Regions from separate parts of the Massilia sp. BGA-UO-ETr-WB1 genome, predicted to be linked through region 1. Evidence: predicted binding sites of a transcription regulator. Region 1 holds the regulator's gene; each other region holds the start of a gene.
The links. The regulator sigma-54, encoded in region 1, starts transcription at its own class of promoters, with help from an activator protein. The targets are predictions, from matches to a motif close to TGGCANGNAANCTGCTTT.

Region 1 (9,547 bases):
CAGTGCGTTGATTTTATGTTTCATGGCGTGCTCCTGTAGTTGGTGTTGTTGGCCATGACTGTAAGCCGCCCTGCCGCGCCCGCCCATAGGACGCCCCGATTGCGCGCTGTAGGACGCCGCCCAGCGCCGGTGAAGGCGCAATGCCATACCCGCCATCGCCGCGCACCGCTGCCGCCGCGCCGCATTTGCGCTACCATGCACCCTTCGCTCTCCGCTTCACCATCAAATTCGCCATCATCATGACCAATACCGCCGACCTGTCCCCGCTGGGCAAAAACTCCGCTTACCGCACCGATTACGCGCCGGAGCTGCTGTTTCCGATTCCGCGCCAGGGCAAGCGCGACGAGCTGGGCCTGCAGGGCACGCTGCCCTTCTTCGGCGTGGATATCTGGAACGCCTACGAGCTGTCGTGGCTGAACATGCGCGGCAAGCCGCAGGTGGCGGTGGCCAAGATCACCTTCCCGGCCGATTCGCCCAACATCATCGAATCGAAGTCGTTCAAGCTGTACCTGAATTCCTTCAACCAGACCCGATTGGCCAACGAGGAAGCGCTGCGCTCGCTGATGGTGCAGGACCTGTCGGCCGCCGCCGGCGCCAGCGTGCACGTCGTCATTACCTTGCAGGAAGATTTTTCCAAGGTGGAAATGGGCGAGCTGCAGGGCTTGCTGCTGGACCGCCTGGACATCGACGTGGACAACTACGCGCCGCAGCCGGAAGTGCTGAAAGCTAACTTCGACGACCTGCCCGTGGAGGAAGTGTTCATTTCCCACCTGCTCAAGTCGAACTGCCTGGTGACCGGCCAGCCGGACTGGGGCAGCGTGCAGATCAGCTATGCCGGCCCGCAAATCGACCAGGAAAGCCTGCTGCGCTACCTGATCGGTTTCCGCGAGCACAACGAATTCCACGAGCAATGCGTGGAACGCATCTTTACCGACATCCTGCGCCATTGCAAACCGACCCAGTTGGCCGTATATGCTCGGTATACGCGGCGGGGCGGCCTGGACATCAACCCCTGGCGCGCCAACTACAGCACCGGCATCAAGCCGTCCAACCTGCGCAATGCCCGGCAGTAAGGTCTGCGGATCGCCTGTCGAATTGCGTTACACGCGGGGCGGATTTGTCTTACAATGAATCAATAAAGGTTGCGGTTTTCAAAGCTGCAGCCGATGCGGCAAAAAGACATTCAAAAATCGGTGAATCTGCGTAGTCCCTGACAAAAAACTGGCATTTGTCTTGTATTCGACGCGGAAATAGCTAATATCCCTGCCAGTGCTTATTTAACAACGCTACGGCCTGCCCCAAGCGGACTGCGGCGGATTGCGGAGCCAGCCATGGCGCAAGCGAATTCGAGTTACACGGCAAAAAAACAAGCCTATAATTCTGCTCGCAAGCCACATTTGTGCGCCGCACCATTCCACGTCGCGTTATGAACAACCTGAGCAAAATCCTATCCCTCGAAAACGTCCAGCTCGATCTGGAAGTTTCCAGCAAGAAGCGCGCTTTCGAGCAAGCCGGCCTGATTTTTGAGAACAACTGCGGCATCGCCCGCTCCACCGTGTCGGACAACCTGTTCGCGCGCGAGCGCCTGGGCTCCACCGGCCTGGGCCACGGCGTGGCCGTGCCGCACGGACGCATCAAGGGCATGAAGAGCCTGAAGTCGCCGCTGGCGGCCTTTGTGCGCCTGGCCGAGCCGATTCCGTTCGAATCGCCGGACGGCAAGCCGGTCAGCCTGCTGTTCTTCCTGCTGATCCCGGACCACGTTACCCAGCAGCACCTGGAAATCCTGTCGGAGATCGCCGAAATGTTCTCGGACGACAGCTTCCGCAACGCGCTGACCACCGATCCGGACCCGCAGTCGGTGTACAACCGCATTGTGAATTGGCAACCCAGCTTGCAAGCTGCAGGTTAAAGCAGGTTAAACTAGGGCGTCTGCCATTCCTGAACTGAGAAGCCATGCTGCAAACGCCCCTGACGATACAACGCCTGTACGACGATAATCGTGAAACGTTGCAGCTAGGCTGGTTCGCCGGTTTCCCCGGCGGCGAGCGCCTGATCTCGGGCGATGTGGCCTCGGCGGCCGACCAGGTCGGCCACTTGAACACCATCCACCCGGGCCGCATCCAGGTGTTCGGGCACCAGGAAATCAATTACTACCAGCGCCTCAAGTCGCTCACGCGCGCGCACGTCATCAGCGAGCTGATCGCTGGCGGCCCGCCGGCGCTGATCATCGCGCAAGGCCTGGAAACGCCCCCCGATATCCTCGCTATCTGCGACGAAAAGAACATTCCGCTGTTTTCCACGCCGCTCCCGGCGGCGCAGGTGATCGACTTCCTGCGCGTGTACCTGTCGAAGAAGCTGGCGCAGCGCATCATCATGCACGGCGTGTTCATGGACGTGCTGGGCGTGGGCGTGCTGATTACCGGCGATTCGGGCCTGGGCAAGTCGGAACTTGGCCTGGAGCTGATTTCGCGCTCGCACGGCCTGGTGGCCGACGATGCGGTGGAGTTCGCGCGCATTGCGCCCAATATGATCGAAGGCCGCTGTCCAGCCCTGCTGCAAAACCTGCTGGAAGTGCGCGGACTGGGGCTGCTGGACATCAAGGCCATCTTCGGCGAGACGGCGGTGCGGCGCAAGATGCGCCTGAAACTGATCGTGCACCTGGTGCGGCGTTCGGCGCTGGAGGAGGAAGTGGAACGCCTGCCGTTCCAGTTCCCCACCGAGGACGTGCTGGGCCTGCCGATCCGCAAAGTGGTGATCCCGGTGGCGGCCGGCCGCAACATCGCGGTGCTGCTGGAAGCCGCCGTGCGCAACACCATCCTGCAACTGCGCGGCATCGATACCCTCCAGGAATTCATGGAACGGCAACGGCAGGCCATGAGCGGGGACTAGCCCCGCCCACGGCCAACGTTGCCGAGGAGCCGCGCCTTGCAAGGCGCGCCCGTTCCGCAGGCGCGGAGCTGCGCTCCACGAATTCCCTGCTACACCAGCGGCAGGCGATGAGCGGCGATCAAGTGCCTATCGCGCCGCGATTTGTTCGCTAACGCACCTATCGCGTAGTCTTGATGTATTATCTTTAGCTATGCGTATCGTGCTCATTACCGGTATATCCGGCTCTGGAAAATCCGTCGCCCTCAATGTCCTTGAGGACACGGGCTATTATTGCGTGGACAATCTGCCGCCGGCCTTGCTGTCGCAACTGGTGTCGCAGCTGACCGACGAAGGCACGCAGGCGCTGGCCGTGGCGGTCGACGCGCGCAGCGCCGAGTCGCTGGCCAACCTGCCGGACGCCGTGCAGGCGCTGCGCGGGCAAGGCCACGACGTCAAGATCATGTACCTGACGGCGAACACCCATTCGCTGGTGGCGCGCTTCTCGGAAACGCGCCGCAGCCACCCGCTGTCGCACGAACTGAAGCCGGGCCAGAATCCGGCCGCGCGCCGCACGCTGATCGAATGCATCTCCGAAGAGCGCGAGCGCCTGTCGGCCATCGAGCAGCTGGGCCACGTCATCGACACCTCGGAACTGAGCGCCAACAAGCTGCGCGCCTGGATCAAGGACCTGGTGCAAAGCGAGAACGCGCCGCTGACGCTGTTCTTCGAATCGTTTGCCTTCAAGGTGGGCGTGCCGCTGGACGCTGACTTCGTGTTCGACGTGCGCGCGATTCCCAACCCCTATTACGACCTGGCCCTGCGCCCGATGACGGGCCGCGACGCGCCGGTGATCGCCTTCCTCGACGCCCAGCCCAGCGCGGACGAAATGTTCAAGGACATCCGCGATTTCGTGGCCAAGTGGCTGCCGTCGTTCAAGACCGACAACCGCAGCTACCTGACGGTGGCGGTGGGCTGCACCGGCGGCCAGCACCGCTCGGTGTACATGGCCGAACGCCTGGCGCGGCATTTCCACCCGACCGAGCAGGTGGTGCTGCGCCACCGCGAGCAGTCCTGACGTTTTAAAGGTGGCGCAGCGGATGCGCGTGCGCCGGCCACGGCGGCGCGAAGAACGCGGCCACCATCTCCGGCGTCACCTCCTCCAGCGCCGCTGGCGACCACTTGGGCGCGTTGTCCTTGTCGATCACCAGCGCGCGCACGCCTTCCAGCACTTCGCCATGTTCGAAATTGCGGCGCACCAGGTTGCGTTCCATGCGCAGGCAGTCCGCCACGTCCAGCGCGGCGCCGCGGTTCAGCAGCTCCAGGGTCACGCACATCATCAGCGGCGAGCGGCTTTGCATGGCCTTCAGCGCCGCCTGCGCGAACGCGCCTTCGTCCGCCGCCAGCGAGGCCATGATGGCCGCCACGCTGTCCGCCGCGAAGTGGCGCTCAATCGCGGCGCGCTCGGCCTCCAGCACGCCTTTGCCGGCCTGGAACGGCGCGGCGAAGGCTGCGATGGCGTCGCGCAGCCCGGCGCCCGGCGCCGCCTCCAGCAGGCCGCGCAGCGCGTCCCACGCATCGGCCGGCACGTAATGGTCCGCCAGGCCCACGTAGAGCGCATCCGCCGCGCCCACGGTCAGCCCGGTCAGGCCCAGGTAGCGCCCCAGGCTGCCCGGCGCGTGCGACAGGAAATGGCTGCCGCCCACGTCCGGGAACAAGCCGATGTTCACTTCCGGCATGGCCATTTTCGTGCGGTCCGTGACGATGCGCACGCCGCAGCCGGGGCCGCCCTGCGCGATGCCCATGCCGCCGCCCATCACCACGCCGTCCATTAATGCGATATACGGTTTAGGGTAATAGTGGATCAGGTGGTTGAGCGCGTACTCCTCGGTGAAGAAGTCCTCCAGCAGCGCGCTGCCGCCCTGCGGCGTGGCGTTGCCCACCTGGTGGAAGAAGCGGATGTCGCCGCCGGCGCACAGGGCTTTCTCGCTGCTGCTGCGTATCACCACGGCGGCCACGGCACTGTCGTCGCGCCAGGCCAGCAGCGCGGCCGTCAGGCTGCGCACCATGGCCAGGGAAAGGGAATTGAGCGCCTTGGGGCGGTCGAGGGTGATGAAGCCGGTGCCGTTGGCAACCTGGGTAAGGACGTGCTCGCTCATGCTGGATGTCTCTGGAATTGTTAGAGCACCATTTTAGCGCGGGCGCAAAAAAGGGCGCCAGATGCGCCCTTTGTTGGGAGTGCCGCTGACCTTTACGCGGTCGGGGCAGGTTCGTACGTGTCCGGCAGATGCTTGATGGCGTCGTGGCCATGCTCCTGCACTTTGGCTTTGTACTTCATGACTTGGCGGTCCAGTTTGTCGATCAGCGTATCGATGGCAGCATACAGGTCTTGCGACAGGCTTTCCACGTACACGGTCTTGCCGGACATGCGCAGATTGATTTCGGCCTTTTGCCTTTTGTCTTTCTCGGTGAGGTTATCTACAGTCAGGATGACAGCAATATCAATAACTTGATCGAAATGGCGCTTGACCCGTTCCAGCTTGTTCTGCACGTATTCACGGATGGCGGGGGTCACTTCGAGATGATGTCCACTGATGGTGAGATTCATACACACTCCTAAAGATAAGGGCTCATACGCTGTCGAATGTTATTGGAGCGCAGGGGAACCCAAGTAAAACTACAAAGCTTTACGCAGACTTACCGGAGGGATTTTCAGGGCTTCGCGATATTTGGCAACAGTCCGTCGCGCAATTACCATGCCCTGTTCACCCAGCATGTCCGCAATCTTACTGTCGGATAAAGGATTTTTCGGGTCTTCAGCTCCTGTCAATTGCACAATCAGCGCCCGTATCGCCGTCGAGGATGCTTCTCCTCCTGCTTCGGTGGCGACGTGACTGCCAAAGAAATATTTCAACTCAAACATCCCATGCGGAGTCAGCATGTATTTCTGAGTTGTTACGCGAGAAATAGTGCTCTCGTGTAGTCCCAGTGTATCAGCAATTTCACGCAACACAAGGGGTCTCATGGCGACCGCGCCATGGCTGAAAAAGTTCTTTTGTCTTTCTACTATCGCTTGCGCCACGCGCAGGATGGTGTCGAAACGCTGGCGCATATTCTTGATCAGCCACTTGGCTTCCTGCAGCTGCGCGCCCATCGCCGACTCGCCCTTGCCTTGCTTGAGCATGTTGGCGTACAGCGCGTTCACGCGCAGGCGCGGCATCACGTCGTTGTTCAAGGTGACCTGCCAGCCGTTGCGCGCCTTCTTCACGATCACGTCCGGCACCACGTAGTCGGACACGTCGGAGGCGAACTCGGCGCCCGGATGCGGATTGCACTGGCGGATCACCGCCTGCGCTTCGCGCAGGTCTTCATCGTCGCAGTCGAGGGCTTTTTTCAGCTTGTTGAATTCGCGCTGCGCGAACCAGGCCAGGTGCTTTTCCACGATGCAGATGGCCATGCGGCGCGTCACCAAAGGCACGCCGGGCATGCGCTTGATCTGCAGCGCCAGGCACTCGGAGGCGCTGCGCGCGCCCACGCCGATGGGGTCGAAACTTTGCAGCAGCGTGAGCGCCGTCCGCAGCTCTTCCAGCTCCACGTCCGCCTCTTCCGGCAGGCGCGCGTGGATCTCTTCCAGCGGCTCTTCCAGGTAGCCGTTCTCGTCCAGCGCGTCGATGATCAGTTCCATCAGCACGCGGTCGCGCGGCTGCTGCACGGTCACGCGCATCTGCTCCATCAGGTGCTCGCGCAGGGTGCAGTGGCTCGCTTCGAGCTGCGGGCGCGAGTCCTCGTCGTCCGGCGCCTTGCTGCGGCCGGCGTCGCTCCAGTCGGTGTCGGCCTCGGCGCCGCTGGCGCTGTCGCCGTCGCCGCCCGCGCCCTCGAAGGGATCGCCCTCGCCGGCCGGCGCGCTGTCCTGCGCCGGCGCGCCCACTTCGGCCGGCGACGCGTCCGCGCCGTTAGGCTGGGTCTGGTTGATGGCGCCGTCGCCCAGCAGGCGCAACGAGCGGTCCAGCGGGTCGTCCAGCCGCTCGAGCAAGGGGTTCTCGCCCAGCAGCTGTTCCAGTTCCTGGTGCAGCTCCAGCGTGGACAGCTGCAGCAATCGGATCGACTGCTGCAGTTGCGGCGTCAGCGCCAGGTGCTGAGAGGTGCGGAGTTGCAGTGACTGTTTCATGGGCTAATTCACGAATTACATGCGGAAGTGTTCGCCGAGGTAGACGCGCCGCACCGATTCGTCGGCGATGATGTCGTCCGGGCGGCCGGACGCCAGCACGCTGCCCTGGTTGATGATGTAGGCGCGGTCGCAGATGCCCAGCGTCTCGCGCACGTTGTGGTCGGTGATCAGCACGCCGATGCCGCGCTCCTTGAGGAAGCGCACGATGCGCTGGATCTCGATCACGGCGATCGGATCGACGCCGGCGAACGGCTCGTCCAGCAGCACGAAGCGCGGATTGGTGGCCAGCGCGCGTGCGATCTCCACCCGGCGGCGCTCGCCGCCCGACAGCGACAGCGCCTGGTTCTCGCGCAGCTTCTCGATCTGCAGGTCGGCCAGCAGGCGGTCCAGGCGCTCGTCGATCTCGGCCTTCTTCAAGGCCTTGCCGTTGACGCGCTGGATCTCCAGCACGGCGCGGATGTTGTCCTCCACCGTCAGCTTGCGGAACACCGACGCCTCCTGCGGCAGGTAGGACAGGCCCAGGGTGGCGCGCTGGTGGATCGGCATGCTCGACACGTCCACGCCGGCGATGTCGATGCTGCCCGCGTCCGACGGCACCAGGCCGACGATCATGTAGAAGGAGGTGGTCTTGCCGGCGCCGTTGGGGCCCAGCAGGCCCACCACTTCGCCGCATTCGACCTGCAGCGACACGTCATGCACCACCTGGCGTTTGCCGTAGGTTTTCTGCAGGCCGCGCACCACCAGGGTGCTGGTGCAGCCTGGCGCGGCTGGGTTGCCTGCGGTGCTTGGGGTTGCGTCGGCCATCGTTATTTCCCCGCCGCCGGTGGCTGCGCCGGTGCTGCAGGCTTGGGCGTGGACGGCTGGATCACCATGGTGCCGCGGCCGCCGCCGGGCTTGCCCTCGCCGCTGGCGGTGTTGCGCACGCTGAACTGCTCGCGCCGGCTGTCGTAGGAAATGAACTCGCCGGACACTTCGTCGCTCGGCTTGCTGCCTTCCAGGCGGCGCACCTTGGCGTGCACGAACAGCTTGACCAGCTCGTTCTTGCCGTCGTATTCAATGCGCTCGGCCTCGCCTTCCATCCACTGGTCGCCTTCGCCGTCGCGCTTCTGGCGGAAGGTGGTCGGCTTGCCGCCGGTGCTGGTCAGCGTCACGTACTGGTAGCCTTCCGGGTCCTTGGTGACCACCGCCTTGGCCGCCTTCATCAGCAGCGTGCCGCGCGTGAGCACCACGTTGCCGGTGAAGGTGCTGACCTGCTTGACGTCGTCGACGTCGGCGTTGTCGTAGTCGATCAGCGTGGGCTTGGTGGAGTCGGCCTTCTCGGCCTGCACCAGCCCGGCCGCGCACAGCAGCAGGGCCGAAATCAGGAGTTTTTTCATCATCTGTCCATTCACTTATTTGGTTTGCGCCGGCGGATACACGATCCGCCCGCGCCCCTGCAGTTCAACCTGGCGCGTGGCGTTGTTCGCCTTCATGCCGGAGCCGGTGGCGGTGGCGCCGCCCTGCACGATCTGCACCGGCTGGTCGGTTTCCATGCGGTCCTCGTCCGGGTAGACGGTGAGCGCCTGCGTCGTCATCCGCATCGCCTGGCTCTTGCCCTGCGCCGCGCGGTCTATCTTCACATTGCCCTGCAACTTCACGCGCGTGTTGTTCTCGTCCACGCGGGCGCGCTCCGCCGTGATGTCCATCGGCGGATGGGTGCTGCTCAAATTGCGCACCAGCGGCTTGTCGATCTCGGACGAGTCGTCGATCGGGCGGTGCACCAGCTTGTCGCCGGCCACGATGTAGCTCGGCTTGCCTTCCTTGGTCATGCGCACCACGCTGAACTGGTCGATGATGTAATCGGGCTCGTTCAGGCGCTTGTCGGCCAGCATGTCCTCTTCGCCCCGGTTCAGCAGCTGCAGCAGCCAGAACGTGCCGAAGGCGACAAAGACCGCGATGACCAGGGTCATGCTCAAGCGCCAGCGGTGTGCGGTTCGTTTACGCATATTTACGCATGTCTCACTATCTTATCTTCTCGGACCCGTCTGCTCACACCAGGAACTGGGCCATGACCTTATCGTAATTGCCGGTGGCGCGCAGCACGAATTCGCACACCTCGCGCACCGCGCCGCGTCCGCCGCCGGCCTCGGTCACGTGGTGCACGCGGCTCAGCACGTCGGCGCGGCCGTTCGGCACGCCCACCGCGAAGCCGACGCGTTTCAGGATCACCAGGTCCACCACGTCGTCGCCGATGAAGCACACCTGCTCGGCGGCCAGGCCGGTCTTGGCCAGCAGGTCGTTGAACGGGGTCAGCTTGTCGTGTCCGCCCTGGTGCACGAACTCGATGCCCAGGTCGCGCGCGCGGGCCGTCACCTGCGGCGAACGGCGCGCGCTGATGATGGCCGTCAGGATGCCCGCTTCCTGCAGCAGCTTGATGCCCAGGCCGTCCTGCACGTTGAAGGTCTTCATCACTTCGCCGTCCGGGCCGTAATGCAGGCTGCCGTCGGTGAGCACGCCGTCCACGTCGAAAATCAT
Region 2 (9,547 bases), on a different contig from region 1:
CCCGCCACGCCGCTCAGCGCGCCCAGCAGCATGGCGCCGAGGAACACCAGCGGCAGCGCCTTGCCCTGCGGCTGGCGCGCGCTCCAGATGCCGACCGACAGCATGGCCAGCAAATGGTCGAAGCCGGTGAAGGGGTGCAGGAAGCCGGACTGGAAAGCCGCCATCCAGCCGGCCTGGGCGGCAGCCAGCAGCGGCGCGGCGTCGGCGGCATGGACGTGCGCGGCGCCGGCGGCGTGGGCCCCATCCGGATGGGCCAGCGCCGGCAGGCACAGGCCGGCGGCGAGCAGCATCGATACAGCGTTGCGGGTGTTCAGTTTCAGGCCTGCTTTCATGCTTGCTCCTTGTGCGCCTGTTCCAGCAGGCCTTGTTCGCGAATGAAGTCGATCACGGCGGCCACCCCTTCGCCGCTGCGCAGATTGGTAAACAGGAACGGCCGCGCGCCGCGCTGCTGCTTGGCGTCGCGCGCCATCACGGCCAGGTCGGCGCCGACGTGGGGCGCGAGGTCGGTCTTGTTGATGATGAGCAGGTCCGAGCGCGTGATGCCGGGGCCGCCCTTGCGCGGAATCTTCTCGCCGCCGGCCACGTCGATCACGTAGATGGTGAGGTCGGACAGCTCGGGGCTGAAGGTGGCGGCCAGGTTGTCGCCGCCCGACTCCACCAGGATCAGGTCCAGGTCAGGGAAGTCGGCCTGCATGCGGGCGATGGCTTCCAGGTTGATGGAGGCGTCCTCGCGGATGGCGGTGTGCGGGCAGCCGCCGGTCTCCACGCCCATCAGGCGCTCGGCCGGCAAGGCGTCCGCACGCAGCAGGATCTCCATGTCCTCCTTGGTGTAGATGTCGTTGGTGATGACGGCCATGTCGTAGTGGTCGCGCATGCCTTTGCACAGCATTTCGCACAGCGCGGTCTTGCCGGAGCCGACCGGGCCGCCGATGCCGACGCGCAGCGGATTGGATGGGTTCATGTGTGAGTCCTCTTTATGATCGGTATTTATGACCGGTACAGCCGGCTGTACTGCACTTCGTGCCGCATCGACAGCAGCGACAGGCCGGGCGCCCAGTTGCTCAGGTCCTCGTCGGCCAGCCGCTGCGCGTGCAGCGCGGCCGCTTCCAGCTCGGGGCGCAGCGCCAGCAGCATGCGCTGGCCGGCCACCTGGCCGAGCGGCACGGATTTGACGCACACCAGCACCTGGTTCTCGGCCCAGGCGAACAGCATGGCCAGCAAGGCTTCCCGGTGCGGGATGTCGAGCGCGGCCACGGCGCAGGCGTAAGCCACCGGCAACGCCAGCTCGGTTTCCGGCGGCAGCATGGCGGTGATGGCGGCGTCGGCGATGCCCAGTTCGGCGGTCAGGCGCGCCAGCGAGTAGCCCATCTGCAGGGTCTCGGCGCGGAATTCGGCGCTGTCGCGCGAGGCCAGGAAGCGCTCGCTCCATTGCGCCACGGCGCCCGCGTCGCGCTGCTGGAAGGCGCGCATCAGGCGCCAGCAGACCGGCGCTTCCCATTGCGCCATCACTTCGTGCAGCTGGCGCGCGATCCAGGCGCGGGCGGTGTCCGCGTTGTGCACCGCGCCGGATTCCAGCGCGGCCTCCAGCCCCTGCGAGTAGCTGTAAGCGCCGATCGGCAGGGCCGGACTGGCGAACTGCAGCAGGTGCAGCAAGGCGGAGGCCTGCATCATGGCGAGCCGTCGCCGGGGCGGTGGATCTTCTGGCGCAGCGGGATCGGCGCCAAGGGGTGGCCGCCGTGACCGCCGTGGCCGCCGTGGCTGTCATGGCTGTGGCCATGGCCGCCGCCGTAGGCGCCGGATTCCGGTTCGAAGGCGGCGTCTTCGGCCGTCACGGTGGCGCCCAGGCCGGCCAGCATCTCCTTCAGCACGGCGTCCGCGCGGATGCGCAGGAAGCCGTCGCCCACCTGCGCCTGCGTGTGGCGGTTGCCGAGGTGGAAAGCGCAGCGCAACAGCGTGTGGGCGTCGGCGCAGGTGACCTTGTAGGTCGGTTCGCGCGCGGCCACCACTTGCACCACTTTGCTGCGGTCTTCGCCGACCAGCAGGTCGCCGTCGCGCAGCACGGTGCCGCGTACGGTGAACACGCCCACTTCTTCGCCGTTGCTGAGCACCGCGCGCAGGCGGCATTTTTCGCGCAGTTCGTAAGGCAGCACCAGGCGCGCGGCCGGCTGCACCGCGCCGGGGCCGGCGCTGGCGGGCAGTTTGGTATGGAGGGTGAGCATGCGGGCCTCGTCAGAACAGGAAATAGCGCTGCGCCATCGGCAGCACGGCGGCCGCTTCGCAGACCAGCAACTGGCCGTCGGCGCGCACTTCATAGGTTTCGGGATCGACTTCCATGCGCGGCGTGGCGCCGTTGTGGATCATGTCGCTCTTGCGCAGCGCGCGCATGTTTTTCACGGCGATGGTCTGCTTCTGCAGCCGCAGCTGGCCGGCGATGTCTGCGTCGAACGCGGCCTGCGATACAAAGGTGAAGGACTTGCGCAGCCCGCCGCCATAGGCGCCGAACATCATGCGGTAGTGCACCGGCTGCGGCGTGGGAATCGACGCGTTCGGGTCGCCCATCTGCGCGGCGGCGATCATGCCGCCCTTTAAAATCATCGACGGCTTGACGCCGAAGAAGGCCGGCTTCCACAGTACGATGTCGGCGATCTTGCCCACCTCCAGCGAACCCACCACGTGCGAAATGCCGTGCGTGATGGCGGGGTTGATGGTGTACTTGGCGATGTAGCGCTTGGCGCGGAAGTTGTCGTGGCGCGCGCTGTCCGGCGCCAGCGCGCCGCGCTGCACCTTCATCTTGTGCGCGGTCTGCCAGGTGTGCATGATGACTTCCCCCACCCGGCCCATGGCCTGCGAGTCGGACGACATCATGGAAATGGCGCCGATGTCGTGCAGGATGTCCTCGGCCGCGATGGTCTCGCGCCGGATGCGCGATTCGGCGAAAGCCACGTCCTCGGCGATGGCCGGATCGAGGTGGTGGCACACCATCAGCATGTCGAGGTGCTCGTCGAGCGTGTTGACGGTGTAGGGCCGGGTCGGATTGGTGGACGAGGGCAGCACATTGCCCTGCCCCACCGCCGCGATGATGTCCGGCGCATGCCCGCCGCCCGCGCCTTCGGTGTGGAAGGTGTGGATGGTGCGGTCCTTGAAGGCGGCCAGCGTGTGCTCGAGGAAACCGCCCTCGTTCAGCGTGTCGCTATGGATGGCCACCTGCACGTCGAGGCGGTCGGCCACCGACAGGCAGTTGTCGATGGCGGCCGGGGTGGTGCCCCAGTCCTCGTGCAGCTTCAGGCCGATGGCGCCGGCCCGGATCTGCTCCTCCAGCGGCAGCGGCTGGCTCGCATTGCCCTTGCCGAGGAAGCCCAAGTTCATGGGGAAGGCGTCGGCCGCGCTCAGCATGGCGTGCAGATGCCAGGGGCCGGGCGTGCAGGTGGTGGCGGCGGTGCCCACCGCCGGGCCGGTGCCGCCGCCCAGCATGGTGGTCACGCCGCTCATCAGCGCTTCCTCGATCTGCTGCGGACAGATGAAGTGGATGTGCGAGTCGATGCCGCCGGCGGTGACGATCAGCCCTTCGCCGGCGATGATCTCGGTGGCCGCGCCGATGGCCATGGTGACGCCCGGCTGGATGTCGGGATTGCCGGCCTTGCCGATGGCGGCGATCAGGCCGTTCTTCAGGCCGATGTCGGCCTTGACGATGCCCCAGTGGTCCAGGATCACCGCGTTGGTGATGACGGTGTCCATTACCTCGGCGTGCGGGCGCTGCGACTGGCCCATGCCGTCGCGGATCACTTTGCCGCCGCCGAATTTCACTTCCTCGCCGTGGATGGCGTAATCGTGCTCGATCTCGATGAACAGTTCAGTATCCGCCAGGCGGATGCGGTCCCCGGTGGTGGGGCCGTACATTTCGGCATAGGCGGCGCGCGGGATAGTGGCCATGTTTTACGCTTTCGGCGGCGTGTCGGCCAGCTTGCCGTTCACGGCGCCGTTAAAGCCGTGCACCACGCGGTCGCCGGCCAGCTTCACCAGTTCGATGGTGCGGGTCTGGCCCGGTTCGAAGCGCACGGCGGTGCCGGCGGCGATGTTCAGGCGCATGCCGTAGGCTTTCCAGCGCTCGAACGAGAGCGCGGGGTTGACCTCGAAAAAGTGGAAATGCGAGCCGACCTGGATCGGCCGGTCGCCCCGGTTGGCGACGACGACGGTGACGGTTTCACGGCCCTGATTGAGGCCGATCTCTCCTTCTTCGAGCATGAATTCACCAGGGATCATGATGTGCTCCTTAAGGTATGGGGTGGTGTACGGTGACGAGCTTGGAGCCGTCGGGGAAAGTGGCCTCGACCTGGATGTCGGGAATCATCTCGGGCACGCCCTCCATGACGTCGGCGCGCGTGAGGATCTGCGCGCCGTCGGACATGAGTTCGGCCACGCTGCGGCCGTCGCGCGCGCCCTCCATGATGGCGGCGCTGATCAGGGCCACCGCTTCCGGGTAGTTCAGCTTCAGGCCGCGCGCGCGGCGGCGCTCGGCCAGCAGGGCGGCGGTGAAGATCAGCAGCTTGTCTTTTTCGCGTGGGGTCAGGTCCATGTCTTGTCCTAGGTGCGCCAGCTGCGCGGGTCGAAGGGTGCGCGGCCGAGCAGTTGCGGCCGCAGGGTGCGCCAGGCGGCCAGCATGATTTCACGGGCGGCCTCGCTGTCGTCGCCCAGATAGCGCACGGCCAGCAGGCCTTTCATTTGCGTGGCGCCGAATACGGCGGAGGCGGAAGCGGCAGCGATGGCGTCGGCGCCGCCGCTGCGGATGGCGGCCAGCACCGCCGCCGGCAACGGCGCGCCCACCGCCAGCAAGGTGGCGCACACGCTATGCCCGTCCATGCCCAGCGGGCTGGCGATGCCGTTCGGGGTCAGTGCGCCCTGCTCCCACCACAGCAGCCGCGCGCCCTGGCGGATACGGGTGCGCTGCGCCACGCGGCCGCTGCGGAACGTTTCGCCGGAGGCGCGCCGGCCCATGCACAGGATTTCGCAGCCGATGTAGCTGGCGCCCGCGTCCAGCGTGATGTCCTGCTCCAGCTCCACGTGGGCGTCGTCGAAGAAGATGGTTTCCTGCGGCAGCCATTCGATGGCGGCGCCGGCGCCGGCGTGCAGCCGCACCGTCTGGCGCGACACCTTGCCGTTGGCCTTGTACCACTTGGCCGCGCCCGGCGTGGTGAGGAAGGCGCGCGCGCCCTCGCCCACCGTGGCGCCCAGTTCCAGCTGGTCGCCGCCGACCACGCCGCCCGGCGGGTGCACGATGATGGCGTGGCACACCGCGCCGCCCTCCGGGTACAGCGGCTTCTGCACGCGCAGCGGACCGCTGTGGCGGCGCTCCACCAGGCGCGTGGTGCCGCCGTCGTCGGCGAAACGCAGCGACAGGCTGGCTTGCCACGGCGGATGTGCCGCGCCCTCCCCGGCCGAAGGAGCGGCAGGGGCGGTGCTGGTGGCGCTGATAACGCTGGTAGCGCTATAAAGCGGGCTGGCGCTGGCGGCGGTGTCGGGCATGCGGCGGATTTGCGTCTCGTAATGTATGGACATGCATTACGCAAGTAGCGTGCCAGCACTGGTGCGCCATTCCCCCGCCGCCGGCGACAGGCAGCGCACCAATTCGGCCCGCACGCACCAACTTGGCGCATGGACCGCCCGGCGCCACGATTGAAACAAGGTCAAAGCAATGCCGCGCCATTGCAGCAAGGCACAGCGTATATTGTTTAAGCATGAGTACCACTCTCTGGTTCATCCTGATCGGCTGCCTGATGCTCGCGCGCGGGCTGGCCGCCACCACGCTGGCGCGCCTGCCGGTGACGTCGGCTATCGTCTATCTCGGCGTGGGGCTGGCGCTGGGGCCGGCCTTCTTCGGCGTGTTCGCAGTCGATCCCTACGCCCAGGCGGGCGTGCTGGAAGTGATGACGGAACTGGCGGTGCTGATTTCGCTGTTCTCCGCCGGCGTCAAGATGCCGGTGCCGTTCTCGCTGGCGCGCTGGGCGCCGTCGCTGCGGCTGGCGTGGCTGTCGATGAGCATTTCGGTGGGGCTGATGGCGGCCTTCGGCACGCTGGTGCTGGGCCTGCCGCTCGGCGCGGCCGTGCTGCTGGGCGCCATCCTGGCGCCCACCGATCCGGTGCTGGCCACCGACGTGCAGGTGCGCCACGCGGGCGACCGCGACAAACTGCGCTTCGCCCTCACCAGCGAGGCCGGCATGAACGACGGCAGCGCCTTCCCCTTCGTGATGCTGGGATTGGGCTTGCTGGGCCTGCACGAACTGGGCGACTTCGGCTGGCGCTGGCTGGCGCTGGACGTGCTGTGGGGCACGGTGGGTGCGGTGTTGATCGGCATCGCGGGCGGCGCGGCGCTGGCGCAACTGGGCTGGGCGCTGCGCAACACCGATCCGAAGCACGAGGTGCTGGACGACCTGGTGGGGCTGGGGCTGATCGCGGTGGTGTACGGCGCCTGCCTGTGGCTGCACGCGTGGGGCTTCCTGGCGGTGTTCTTCGCCGGCGTGGCGCTGCGCCAGCGCGAGCTGGTGCTGGCGGGGGCGGGCAAGGACCGCCACGGCTTGCTGAAGGCGCCCTGCGCAGGCCAGGCGGCTGCGCCGGGCGCTACGGGCGCGGCGGCAACCGGCGCGGCGGGCGCGGGAGCGGCTGCCGCAACCGCCGGCCAGGGCGATGCCCGGCCCGCCGCTTCCGGCGCGCCGGCACCGTCCGCTGCCGCTGCCGATGCAACGGCGGAAACGCCGGCCGAAGCACCGCTCACCGTCAGCGGCGAATCGCTGATCTTCAAGGAGCACCTGGAGCGGCTGTCGGAGCTGACGCTGGTGCTGCTGCTGGGCGGCGCGGTCACGGCGCAGGCGTGGGACTGGCGCGCCTGGAGCACGGCGCTGTTCCTGTTCGCGGTGGCGCGGCCGCTGAGCGTCTACCTCGGGCTGGCGCGCTCCACCGTGCGCGGCCGGGTGCGCGGCATCAGCGCGTGGTTCGGCGTGCGCGGCATCGGCTCCGTGTACTACCTGATGTACGCCATCAACCACGGCCTGCCCCAGCCGCTGGCGCGGGACCTGATCGACATCACGCTGGTGGTCATCATGCTGTCCATCGCGGTGCACGGCATCAGCGTCAAGCCGCTGTTCGACCGATTCTGGAGCGACTAGCCGCAGGTTCTCAAATTACCTGTACTATACTTCCAATTGGTTCACTGGTCAGGCCCGCGCCGGCATCGCCGAAGTGCCGGCCCTGCCGCAGTGCATTCAAGCGCAGCCACCGCAATCTGCCGCACTGTTGACGCATTCGTAGTCCGGCTACCGGGCGGCATGGAATATTGGTCACTCCCCCACCACCGAGAGTTCCGATGATTTCGACCCTGAATCAAGCTTGGCAGAAAGCCGCCTGGTCCAGCTGGCTGTCGCTGCTGCTGCACTGTACCTTCTTCTGGATGGTGGCGGCGGCCAGCTTTTCCGGCTATATCGGCAAATGGGGCTTGCGCGACAACACCGCGCGCTTTTCGCTCGAAGCCATGCTGGACGCCACCGCCGACCGGCCCTATGTCTACCGCCAGCTGCTGCCCTTGATCGCCAACGCCGCCGACCGGGTGGTGCCGGAGCACATCAAGGCCCGGGTGGCCGAGAAGCTCAACCCCAGCAAGGTCTACGTCAAAACCTACGGCGCCGCCAAGCCGGCCTTCAGCTTCCGCTACGTGGTGGTGTATTACCTGTCCTTTTTATCGCTGCTGGGCAGCCTGTTCCTGCTGCACCGGATCGCGCTGGACGCCGGCATGGGGCGCATGGCCGCCATTTTCGCGCCCACCGTGCTGTCGCTGGCCTTTCCCTATATACAAACCATAGGCGGCTATTTCTACGACACCGCCGAACTGATGTTCTTCTGCCTGGCCTACCTGCTGGTGTCGCGCAAGCGCATCGGATGGTTCTTCGCCATGCTGGTGCCGGCCACGCTGAACAAGGAATCGTTCTTTTTCTTTATCGTCACGCTGCTGCCGCTGTTGCTGGCCGGCTACCCCAGGCAAAAAGCCATCGCCATCGTGGCGGCGGCGGTGCTGGTGTCCGGGCTGGTGAACGTGGCCGTCAAGCTGCAGCTCGCCGATGCCGGCGGCAGCCCGGTGGAAATCCACTTCGCCGACAACCTGGCGGCCTACCTGTCGGCGCAGACTTATGGGCAGATGGAGCTGACCTACGGCATCATGGGGCCGCGCCAGGCGTTCGTGCTGACGCTGATCCTGATCGCCGCCGTGTTTGCCCGCGGCTGGCGCGCCAGTCCGAAAGAAGTGCGCCAGCACATCCTGCTGGCGGCCGCCATCAATGTGCCGCTGTTTGCAGTCTTTGCCGCCGTGGGGGAATTGCGCAACCTGAGCCTGATGTTTGTCGGCTTCGCCATCCTGATCGGCAAGGCGCTGGAAGCCGAGCCGGCGCCCCCGCAGGGCGCGCAAAGCGGCTAGATGCCGTACTCGGCCGCCGCCTTGGCGGCCCAGACCGCCTGGTCGCGGCTGGGGAATGGCTGGTCGTAATCGTCCACTTGGCCGTCCGGGCCGACAAAGCAGGTCCACCAGCCCGCATCATCATGCCGGATTGCAATGCAATTCGGTTTGCAATGTTCCTGCACGGCCTCGCCGTCGTCCAGCGTGACGATGGCAACGCCGCGGTGCGTGATCTTGCTCGCCATGGGGAGTCCTTTAAACAGTCCCTACAGTGTAGTCCGCCCCGCGCGCGGCCGCAAAACAAACCGCACCGTGCTCATTCCTCCTTGGGGTACGGGCTCTTGCCGCCTTCCGCGATGAAAGCGTCGATGCGCGCGTGCAGCACCGGCAGCGGCACCGAACCGAGATTGAGCACCGTGTCGTGGAAGGCGCGGAGGTCGAATGTCGGTCCCAGCGCGGTTTCCGCCTTCTTGCGCGCCTCCAGGATGGCCATCTGCCCCAGGTAATAGGACAGCGCCTGGCCCGGCCAGGAAATGTAGCGGTCCACCTCGGTGGCGATCTCGTGCCCGGACAGCGCGGTGTTGTCGCGCAGGTAGGCCTGCGCCTGCTCGCGGCTCCAGCCCTTGGCGTGCACGCCGGTGTCCACCACCAGGCGCGAGGCGCGCCAGGCCTGGTAGCTCAGCATGCCGAAGATTTCATACGGCGTCTCGTAGATGCCCATCTCCACGCCCAGGCGTTCGGTGTACAGCGCCCAGCCCTCGCCGTAGGCCGAGATATAGGCGTTGCGGAAGGCGGGACGGCCCTTCTGCTCGAGCGCGATCGGCATCTGGAAGGCGTGGCCGGGCGCCGATTCGTGCAGGGTCAGCGCGGGCAGGCTGTACAGCGGGCGCGCCGGCAGGTTGTAGGTGTTGACCATGTAGACGCCGGGACCGCCGCGCCCGGACGTGTAGTATGGCGCGATGTCCGGCGCCACCGGCGTGATGGCGAAGCGGCTGCGCGGCAGGTAGCCGAAGTAGTTGGCCACCTTGCCGTCGAAGCGCTTGGCCACGTAGGCCGCGCGCATCAGCAGCTCCTCCGGGGTGCGCGCGTAGAAGCGCGGGTCGGTGCGCAGGA
Region 3 (9,547 bases), on a different contig from region 1:
CGGCCGACGCCTTCGCCGCCTCGGTGCAACTCAAGCAGCGCGCCCTGACCGCGCAGCCGGGCAGCACCAAGCTGCCGGCCGACCTGTCCAACACCCTGTCCTGGCTGGCCGAGGCCAAGTCCAAGCAGGGCTTGCTGAGCGAGGCCATGGCCCTGTACCAGCGCGAGGAAGAACTGCTGCGCCCATTGCACACCGCGGCGCCCAACGACGCCCTGTGGACCTACCGCATGGCCAACGCGCTGACTTACCAGAGCGAGCTGAAACTGGCGCTAGGCAGCCAGGCCGAAGCGCGCGCCAACTTGCTGAAGGCCGAAAGCCTGCTGCTCGAAGTGGTCAAACAGGACCCCAGCAACCGCCACTGGCAAACCGGCTTGTACACGGTGCAGCTGAAACTGTTCGACCTGGACAGCGAACTCGGCCAGCCAGCCGAGGCCCTGCCCCGCCAGCTGGCCCTGCTGGGCAAGCTGGCCGGCTTGCGCAGCGGCGACGGCAAACCGGCGCCAGCGGGCCTGCAGCAGCTGATCGCCGTGGCGCAGCAATCGCTGGCGACCAGCCAGCTCAAGCTGGGCCTGTGGGCCGATGCGCGGCGCCAATTGGCCGACAGCACGGCCGTGCTGGAGCAGCTGTACGCCGACAGCAAGAGCGCCACGCAGGCGGCGCCCCGGCTGGCCAACGGCCTGCTGCTCCAGGCCCAGCTTGAGCGCGCCACCGGCCATGCCGATGCCGCGCAGCGCGCCTGCGTGCAGGCCCAGCAGGTCCTGGCCGGGCGCGCCGAGCAAAGCGACGACTTTTCGCTGCTGGCGCCCCTTGTCCGCGCCCATCTGTGCACCGGCGACCAGGCCCGCGTGGCCCAGCAGCAGAGCCGGCTCGAACGCATGGCCTACAAGGAAACGTATTACCTGCTGGCGCTGGCGGCGGCCCCGCCCCGCCCCGGCCGCCCGTGACCGGCCCTGTTGACCTGTTTTTCACTGAAGTTGTAGCAAGCGGATGTGCGTCTGCGCATTCATTTACCGAGTAGTACTTATTGCAGTTACTTAAGGAGTTCACCATGCTGAAAAACATCATCGCTACCCTGACCCAAACCAACGCTGCTCCAGCCGCACCGGCTGTCCGCGTGCTGTCGGCAAGCGAAATCGCCGCTGTCGCCGGCGGTCCTGAAATGGGCCACGACGTCAAGCCTAACGCACTGATCGCCCCGCCAGCGCCAGCAGCATAAGTACCTGCCGGGCATACGCTACTGAAGTAAGCCGGTCCGGCCTTGAGCCGGACCGGCGTTTACCCGTTTCCCCTATGACATTCCCCGCATGAGCAGCCTGTTCCGCGAACAGGCCATCCACCACAAGTCGCACCGATTACATGGCGCCGTCGTCCTGGCACGCACCTGGAGCTATCCAGCGCTGACGCTGTTCTTTTGCGCGATCATCGCTGCCATCGCCGCGTTCGCCCTCAACTTCGGCTTCACCCGCAAGGAAACCGTGAGCGGCATGCTGGTGCCCGAGCGCGGCAGCGTGCGCCTGGCCACGCCGCAGGCCGGCGTCATCAGCCGCCTGTACGTCAGCGAAGGCCAGGCGGTGCGCGCCGGCGACCCGCTGTACCTGCTGTCCAGCGAACGCACCAGCGCCAGCGGCGCCACCCAGGCCGCCGTCAACCAGTCGCTGCAGGCGCGCATCGCCCATTTGCAGCAGGAACTGGAACAGCAGGGCCAGCAGCGCGGCAACAAGGGCGAGGAACTGACCCGGCGCCTGGCCAATCTGCACGCCAGCCTGCGCCAGATCGACAGCGAACTGGCGCTGCGCCGCAAAAAAGTACAGATCATGCGCGAAGTGAGCCGCAACGTCGCCGATCTCGCGCGGGACGGCGCCGTCCCGCGCAACGCGGCCAGCGACAAGGCCGCCGAACTGGTCGAGCAGGAAGCGCGCATTGCCGCGCTGGAAGTGACCCGCCTGGCCACTCAGCGCGATATCGGCGCGCTGGCCGCCAGCCGCGCCGACCTGCCGCTGCAAAGCGGGCGCGAAGCGTCGCAGCTGCAGCGCGACATCGAGGCGCTGAAGCAGGCCGCCAGCGAAAGCGAAGCGCGGCGCGAACTGCTGGTGCGCGCCGAACAGCCCGGCCGCGTGGCGGCCATCGTGCTCGACCAGGGCCAGGCCGTGACCGCCGACCAGCGCGTGGCCAGCCTGCTGCCGCAGGACAGCGTACTGGAAGCCGAGCTGTACGTACCGACCCGCGCCGCCGGCTTCATCCGGCCCGGCACCGAGGTGCTGCTGCGCTACGACGCCTTTCCCTATCAGAAATTCGGCCAGTTCAAGGGCCGCGTGCGCGAAATCTCGCAGGCCACGGCGCCGTTCGGCGAGCTGCAGCGCGCCGGCGCCGGCACCGCGGGCGCCTCGGGCGCGCCCGCGCTGGGCGCCGCCGAACCGGTCTACCGCATCCGCGTCCGGCTCGACGCGCAACAGATTGCCGCCGCCGGCCAGCGGCGCGCCCTGATGCCGGGCATGCAGCTGGGCGCCACGCTGGTACTGGAACAGCGCACGCTGGCCGAGTGGGCGCTGGAACCGCTGCTGGGCATCCGGGGCCGGCTATGACGGGCACCAAGCAAGAAGGAAGAAGGCTAGCTGAATGATCAACCTGGGATGGCGCCGCAAGGCGCCGGTCTTCCTGCAAACGGAAGCGACTGAATGCGGCCTGGCCAGCCTGGCCATGGTGGCCGACTACCACGGCTACCGCACCGGCCTGGCCGCGCTGCGGCTGCGGTTTCCAATTTCGCGCAAGGGCGCCACGCTGGAGAGCCTGATGCGCATCGCGCGCGCGCTCAAGCTGGAGAGCCGGCCGCTGCGGCTGGAGCCGGCCAACCTGCCGGAACTGGCCCTGCCCTGCATCCTGCACTGGGACCTGGACCACTTCGTGGTGCTGGTGTCGGTCTCGGCGCGCCGCGTGGTGATCCACGACCCGGCCGTGGGCCGGCGCAGCATGACCCTGGCCGAGTTCGGCAAGCATTTCTCCGGCGTGGCGCTGGAGCTGCGCCCCGCCACCGACTTCCGCCCGGCGCGCCAGGAACTGCAGTTCACGCTGCGCGGCCTGATGGGCCATATCACCGGGCTGCGGCGCGGCATGAGCCAGATCCTGCTGTTGGCGCTGGGGCTGGAGTGCATCGCCATCGGCCTGCCGTTTTTCCTGCAATGGGTGGTCGACCAGGCGCTGCTGTCGGCCGACCGCGACCTGCTGGCTACGCTGGCGCTCGGTTTCGGGCTGCTGGTGGTGATCCAGGCCGCCATCACCGCCGTGCGCGGCTGGTTCGTGGTGGCCCTCAGCGCCAGCATGAACTTCCAGTGGTTCGGCAATGTGTTCTCGCACATGATGCGGCTGCCGCTGGAATATTATGAAAAACGCCACGTCGGCCGCATCATCGCCAGCTTCGGCTCGATCGCCGCGATCCAGAAGACGCTCACCACCGGCTTCGTGCAGGCGCTGGTGGACGGCGTGATGGTGCTCGGCACGCTGACCATGATGATGCTGTACAGCCGCACCCTGGCCGCCGTGGCGGTGGGTGCCGTGGCGCTGTACGCGCTGCTGCGCTGGAGCCTGCTGCACGCCCTGCGCGACGCCACCGCCGAACAGATCATCCACGCCGCGCGCCAGACCACGCACTTTTTCGAAACCACCAACGGCATCCAGAGCGTGCGCCTGTTCGGCAAGGGCGAGCAGCGCCGCGCCGGCTGGCTCAATATCCTGGCCGAGCAGTTCAACGCCGAACTGCGCATGCAACGCCTGCACATCAGCCACGACACCGCGCGCACCCTGTTGTTCGGCGCCGAGCGCATCCTGGTGGTGTGGCTGGCCGCGCGCGCCGTGCTCGACCACGAGTTTACAGTCGGCATGCTGTTCGCGTTCATCGCCTACCAGGACCAGTTCTCGCAGCGCCTCGGCGCGCTGATCGACAAGCTGGTGGAGTTCCGCATGCTGCGCCTGCACGGCGAGCGCGTGGCCGATATCGTGCTGACGGAAACCGAAGCCGAAGGCCCGCACGACGCCGACGAACCGGACCTGCCGCCCGGCGCGCCCAGCCTGGAATTGCGCGGCGTGGGCTTCCGCTATTCGCCCACCGAACCGCTGGTGTTCGAACACGCCGATCTGAAAATCCAGGCCGGCGAATGCGTGGCCATTACCGGCGCGTCCGGCTGCGGCAAAACCACGCTGATCAAGATATTGCTGGGCTTATTAACGCCGGAACACGGCGAAGTATTGGTCGGCGGCGTGCCGATTAAAAGACTGGGATTAACCAATTACCGCCAGATGATAGGCACCGTCATGCAGGAGGACCGCATGTTTTCCGGCTCGGTGGCGGAGAATATCAGTTTCTTCGATCCGGAACCGGATTGGGCGCGCATCCGCGCCTGCGCGCAGCAGGCGGCGGTGCACCACGAAATCGAGAATATGCCGATGGCTTATAACACCATTACCGGCGATAACGGCGTGGGCATCAGCGGCGGCCAGAAACAGCGCATATTACTGGCGCGCGCTTTATACCGCCGCCCGAAAATCCTGGTGCTGGATGAAGCCACCAGCGAACTCGACATCGCAAACGAAAAAAGCGTCAACGCCACCATCCAGGCGCTGGGCCTGACCCGCATCATCGTGGCCCATCGCCCCGAGACCATCGCCATGGCCGAGCGCGTGATTGTCGTCAAGAACGGGCGCCTGGAAGCAGAAGCATGCCAGATTCTGGCAGCTTCGTGCTGACTTCAGGCACGCCGGGCGGCTTTGGCGGCGCCGTTGCGGCGGCGGCGCCCCATGCCCATCACGGCCAGGCCGACGCCGGCCAGCACCAGCTGGCCTGGTTCCGGGGCTGCATTACGGTCGTCCGCATTGCTGAATGAAATAAATTGGCCATTGCCGATTTTGAATTGCGCCTGCCGCACGCCATCGCAGCAGCTTTCAAGACCGTAAATGGGCAAGGTATGATTTCCCTTGGCCAGCTGATTAACTGTGAAATCCGGATGGCGCGCAGTATTCGAATAGCCTGGATCCCGGAAATCGCTGTTGAGATAATCGTTCTCCCACACCGTCCAGGAAAATAGCGCAGCGGCCGCCGAAATCCGGCCAGGCAAGGAACGTCCAGTTCGCGGTGCTTGCCACGTTAAAAGTAGTGGCGGCTTTCCCTGCATGGTTTTCCGTGCCGCCAAATAAAGCGGCATGCGTCAGCTGGTCGTTGGAAGTTGCATAAGCGCCGGCATAGCCGGCGCCCTTCAAGGGCGATGGCGGCCGCCAGGAGGTGCCGCTTGATAGTGGAATGATAGTGCCATGACTGCAATCGTGGTTACCATAAAGCAAATCCACCATTGCTCGATGCATGCGCATTTTGTGCCACGCAACAAACAACACGTTCCCTTGGTTTTGCAAAAAGAGTAAGATAAGGACTCACTGTTCAGGAGGACGGCCATGAAGCAATCGATCAAGGCGGCTTTGATTTCGGGCCTGCTGTTTCCAGGGCTGGGGCAGATACTGGTGCTCAAGCGCTTCGCGCGCGGCTGCATTTTCCTGCTGCCCACGCTGGCCGGCGCGCTGTACATATTGCGCGTGGTCATGGCGCAGGTGAACGTGCTGGCCGGGCAGCTGGCCAACGGCACCCTGCCCTTCGACGTCACGATGATCGCCCAGCAAATCGCCGCGTCGCGCACCGAGGGCCCGGCCATGACGGCCGCCACGCTGGCCTGCGTGCTGTGCTGGTCGGCCAGCATACTCGACGCGATTTTGTTCGGCAACGACCAGCACTACCACCATCCCCATCCACAGCAAGGACAGCCATGAGCCATTCCCGGTTGGCGGCGGCACTGGCCGCAGCGACGGCATTGGCCCTGCCCGCGCACAGCGTGCAGGCGCAGGGCGGCGGCATCCAGCGCACCGTGGTGCAGAAAGGCGACGTGTCAGTGCCGGGCCGCGAAGCGGTGGTGGCCACCGTGGAAGTGGCGCCGGGGGTGCTGGGCGGCCGCCATACCCATCCGGGCGACGAAATCAGCTATGTGATGGAAGGCGAAGGGGAGCTGCTGATCGACGGCCAGCCGCCGCGCAAGCTGAAGCCCGGCGACGCCTTTATCCTGCCGGCGGGCACCATCCATGACGCCCGCAACACCGGCAGCGTGCCGATGAAGCTGGTGGGCGTGTTCATGGTGGAAAAAGGGAAGCCGCTGGCTTCCCCCGCAAAATAGGCGGCCGGGCCGCCTGGCCCGGCTGGCCCGGGGTAGCTTAGGTCAGCTTGGCCGCGTGCTCGCGCGTGGCGTGGAACTGCAGCTTCGGCCAGCGTTCCTGCGTCAGGCGCAGGTTGACGCTGGACGTTGCCAGGTAAGCCATGTTGCCGGCCGCGTCGTAGGCCACGTTGTGGCCCAGCGCCGCTTCGAAGTCCACCAGGGCTTTCTTGTCGTCCGACGACACCCAGCGCGCGCTGCTGATGCTGGTGCCCTCGAACACGGCGTCCACGCCGTACTCGTTCATCAGGCGGCTGGCGACCACCTCGAACTGCAGCACGCCGACCGCGCCCAGCACCAGCTCGCCGCCCTGCACCGGCTTGAAGACCTGCACCGCGCCCTCTTCGCCCAGCTGCTGCAAGCCCTTGTGCAGCTGCTTGATCTTCAGCGGATTGCGGATGCGTACCTGGCGGAAGAAGTCCGGCGCGAAGTACGGAATGCCGGTAAAGGTCAGCAGCTCGCCTTCCGAGAAGGAATCGCCGATCTGCATATTGCCGTGGTTCGGCAGGCCGATGATGTCGCCCGCGTACGCCTCCTCCACCTGCTCGCGCGACGATGCCATGAAGGTCACCACCGACGACACTTTCACTTCGCGCCCCAGGCGCAGGTGCTTGACCTTCATGCCGCGCTCGAAACGGCCCGAGCACACGCGCAGGAAGGCGATGCGGTCGCGGTGCGCCGGGTCCATATTGGCCTGGATCTTGAACACGAAGCCGGTGAACGGCTGCTCGGTCGGCTCGACCACGCGCACGGTGGCGTCGCGGCCGCGCGGCGCCGGAGCCCAGTCCACCAGCGCCGAGAGGATCTCGCGCACGCCGAAGTTGTTGATGGCGGAACCGAAGAACACCGGGGTCTGCACACCGGCCAGGAACTCTTCCAGGTCGAACGGGTGCGAAGCGCCCTTGACCAGTTCCACTTCCATGCGCAGCTGATCCATTTCCAGCGGGAACATTTCCTGCAGGCGCGGATTGTCGATGCCCTTGATGATTTCCACCGCCTGGTCGGCGCTCTCCGAACCGGCGCGGAACAGCAGGATCTCGTCGTTCAGCAGGTGGTACACGCCGCGGAAGTTCTTGCCCATGCCGATCGGCCAGGTCACCGGCGCGCACTGGATCTTCAGCACCGACTCCAGCTCGTCGAGCAGTTCCAGCGGATCGCGACATTCGCGGTCCAGCTTGTTCATGAAGGTCACGATCGGCGTATTGCGCATGCGGCACACGTCCAGCAGCTTGATGGTCTGCGCCTCCACGCCCTTGGCCGCGTCGATCACCATCAGCGCCGAGTCCACCGCCGTCAGCACGCGGTAGGTGTCTTCCGAGAAGTCCTGGTGGCCGGGGGTGTCGAGCAGGTTGATGATGTGGTCGCGGAAGTCGAATTGCATCACCGAGGACGCCACGGAAATGCCGCGCTGCTTCTCGATCTCCATCCAGTCCGAGGTGGCGTGGCGGCCGCTCTTGCGCGCCTTGACCGTGCCGGCCATCTGGATCGCGCCCGAGAACAGCAGCAGTTTTTCGGTCAGCGTGGTCTTACCCGCATCCGGGTGGGAAATGATGCCGAAGGTGCGGCGGCGCTTGGTTTCGCGCGCGATCAGTGCAGGCGTCTTGCCGCCGGCGGCTGCCGGGGCGTCGTCTGGAGTGTCTGGAATGCTGTTGTCGATGTCGTTGGCCATGTTCGCGACCATAACAATGGCCCCGCATAAAAACCTGCTATTTTACACGGGGCCGCCCGCCGGGGCCATCCCTGCTTGGCCGATTGCTTATTCGATTGCCTAGTCGATCTTGATCCTGCGCCAGCCGGCGCGGTGCGCGGCGGTCGATTCCAGCTCCACCAGCGGCCGGGTCAGCGTTTCGCCCTTGGCGGTGGTGGTGATCATCTTCAGCTCGCCCTTCGGCAGGCGCACAATGATGAAACCCACCGCCGCCGAGGTGTTCGACAGCGTGCTGCCGGCGATGGTGCCGAGCGCCGCGTTGCCGTTGCACACGTTCACCGCATAGGCGTTGCTGGTGCCGCCCACCGAACACGACGAGGACGAGGTCGGCAGGTTGGTCACCACGTTGGCCACCCCGCTGACCACTTTCGGGTCCAGGTTCATGCGCTCGCCCTGGTTCAGCGACCAGTCGAAATACCAGCCGTCCTGGGTCACCAGGTTGACCGGGTTGCTGGTGATGGTATAGGTGTTGGTGTTGCTGCTCGAACCCTGCAGCGACAGGGTCTGCTTCACCATGCCGGTGCCGCGCGCCGTGATGCAGGGCGTGCTGGAGCAGGTGTCGGCGTCCTTCACCAGGTACAGGCTTTGCAGGTCGATATTGACGGTGTCGGGCACGTCCAGCAGGCGGCCGGTGCCGAACAGCACCACGCGCTGGGCGAAGGAGGTCACCTCGCCGCTGGCCTCGTCGGTGCTGCTGGCCGCGCACAGCGTGACCTCGGGCCGCGTGGTGATCGGCTGCAGCGCGCCGGCGTCCGACATCATGCGCTTGGTCAGCGCGTTGACGTCGAAGCGCCACAGCTGGCCCTGGTTGTCGCCGCCGTACACATAGGTCACGGCCGGGTCGGTGGCCGGATTGTTGGTGATGGCGGTGATCTTGGCCAGGCCGGACGGCGTGGTGGTGTCGCCCGAGCCGGTGTCGATCTTCTGCAGGATGGCGCCGGTGGCCACGTCGATGATGAACAGGATGCCCCTGCCGCTGCCGCCGGCCACGCCGTCGATGCCCGGCACATTGTTGTAGCCGGAGGTGACGAACACCACCCACTGGCCGCGCCAGGTGCCGAACTGCGGGTTGCCGAAACTCAGGCCCAGGTCGGGGTCGGCGTGCGCGCAGACGGTACTGTCGGCGCAGGTTTCCCACAGCGCGCGCGGCGCGGTCGGATCGGTCACGTCCAGCGCGTAGTAGCCGCGCCCGCCGCCGTTCAGGCCGGCCACCAGCACGGTCTTCCACGCGCCGCCGATTTCCACGTCCGCCACTTCGGGCGAGCCGTCGGTGGTGAACTGGTGGTTGGTGCCGTAGGTGGTGCTGGCCAGCGCGTGCAGCTTTTTCATCGTTATGCGCGGCACATAGGCCCACAACTCGTGGCCGTCCGAGGCGCGGAAGGCATGCAGCATGCCATCGTTGGCGGCGGTGAACACGGTCGGCACGCGCTCGGCGGTCCACTTGGCGCGGTAGGCTTCATAGCTGGCCGACGGGTAGCCCTTACGCGGCTCGCGCAGGTAGGCCGGCTTGGACGAGGCGATGTCGCCCAGCACGATGGGCACCGGGCCGGACTGGCCGGCCGGGGTGTGCGGGGTCAGGCTGTAGGCGCGGAAGATCTCG

Region 2: the regulator sigma-54 is predicted to act here: its motif matches at 5,558-5,575, upstream of AC56DV_RS27525 (urease accessory protein UreD).
Region 3: the regulator sigma-54 is predicted to act here: its motif matches at 5,347-5,364, upstream of AC56DV_RS28210 (PEP-CTERM sorting domain-containing protein).

What each region holds. Positions count from the first base shown of each region.
Region 1 covers NZ_JCAQOT010000024.1:838,636-848,182, reverse strand. The annotation lists gene AC56DV_RS17010 (hypothetical protein) at 1-24, opposite strand, end outside; gene queF (NADPH-dependent 7-cyano-7-deazaguanine reductase QueF) at 240-1,073, shown strand; gene AC56DV_RS17000 (PTS sugar transporter subunit IIA) at 1,427-1,909, shown strand; gene hprK (HPr(Ser) kinase/phosphatase) at 1,954-2,889, shown strand; gene rapZ (RNase adapter RapZ) at 3,080-3,943, shown strand; gene AC56DV_RS16985 (enoyl-CoA hydratase/isomerase family protein) at 3,948-5,024, opposite strand; gene hpf (ribosome hibernation-promoting factor, HPF/YfiA family) at 5,117-5,473, opposite strand; gene AC56DV_RS16975 (RNA polymerase factor sigma-54) at 5,543-7,033, opposite strand; gene lptB (LPS export ABC transporter ATP-binding protein) at 7,049-7,837, opposite strand; gene lptA (lipopolysaccharide transport periplasmic protein LptA) at 7,840-8,412, opposite strand; gene lptC (LPS export ABC transporter periplasmic protein LptC) at 8,425-8,982, opposite strand; gene AC56DV_RS16955 (KdsC family phosphatase) at 9,062-9,547, opposite strand, start outside.
Region 2 covers NZ_JCAQOT010000027.1:123,923-133,469, reverse strand. The annotation lists gene AC56DV_RS27560 (HupE/UreJ family protein) at 1-332, opposite strand, end outside; gene ureG (urease accessory protein UreG) at 329-961, opposite strand; gene AC56DV_RS27550 (urease accessory protein UreF) at 988-1,668, opposite strand; gene ureE (urease accessory protein UreE) at 1,668-2,219, opposite strand; gene ureC (urease subunit alpha) at 2,230-3,930, opposite strand; gene AC56DV_RS27535 (urease subunit beta) at 3,934-4,260, opposite strand; gene AC56DV_RS27530 (urease subunit gamma) at 4,271-4,573, opposite strand; gene AC56DV_RS27525 (urease accessory protein UreD) at 4,582-5,553, opposite strand; gene AC56DV_RS27520 (cation:proton antiporter) at 5,733-7,157, shown strand; gene AC56DV_RS27515 (hypothetical protein) at 7,355-8,455, shown strand; gene AC56DV_RS27510 (hypothetical protein) at 8,452-8,679, opposite strand; gene AC56DV_RS27505 (DUF885 domain-containing protein) at 8,751-9,547, opposite strand, start outside.
Region 3 covers NZ_JCAQOT010000027.1:273,553-283,099, reverse strand. The annotation lists gene AC56DV_RS28230 (nSTAND1 domain-containing NTPase) at 1-944, shown strand, start outside; gene AC56DV_RS28225 (hypothetical protein) at 1,049-1,216, shown strand; gene AC56DV_RS28220 (HlyD family secretion protein) at 1,305-2,582, shown strand; gene AC56DV_RS28215 (peptidase domain-containing ABC transporter) at 2,617-4,737, shown strand; gene AC56DV_RS28210 (PEP-CTERM sorting domain-containing protein) at 4,740-5,192, opposite strand; gene AC56DV_RS28205 (hypothetical protein) at 5,437-5,805, shown strand; gene AC56DV_RS28200 (cupin domain-containing protein) at 5,802-6,203, shown strand; gene AC56DV_RS28195 (peptide chain release factor 3) at 6,241-7,908, opposite strand; gene AC56DV_RS28190 (pilus assembly protein) at 8,008-9,547, opposite strand, start outside.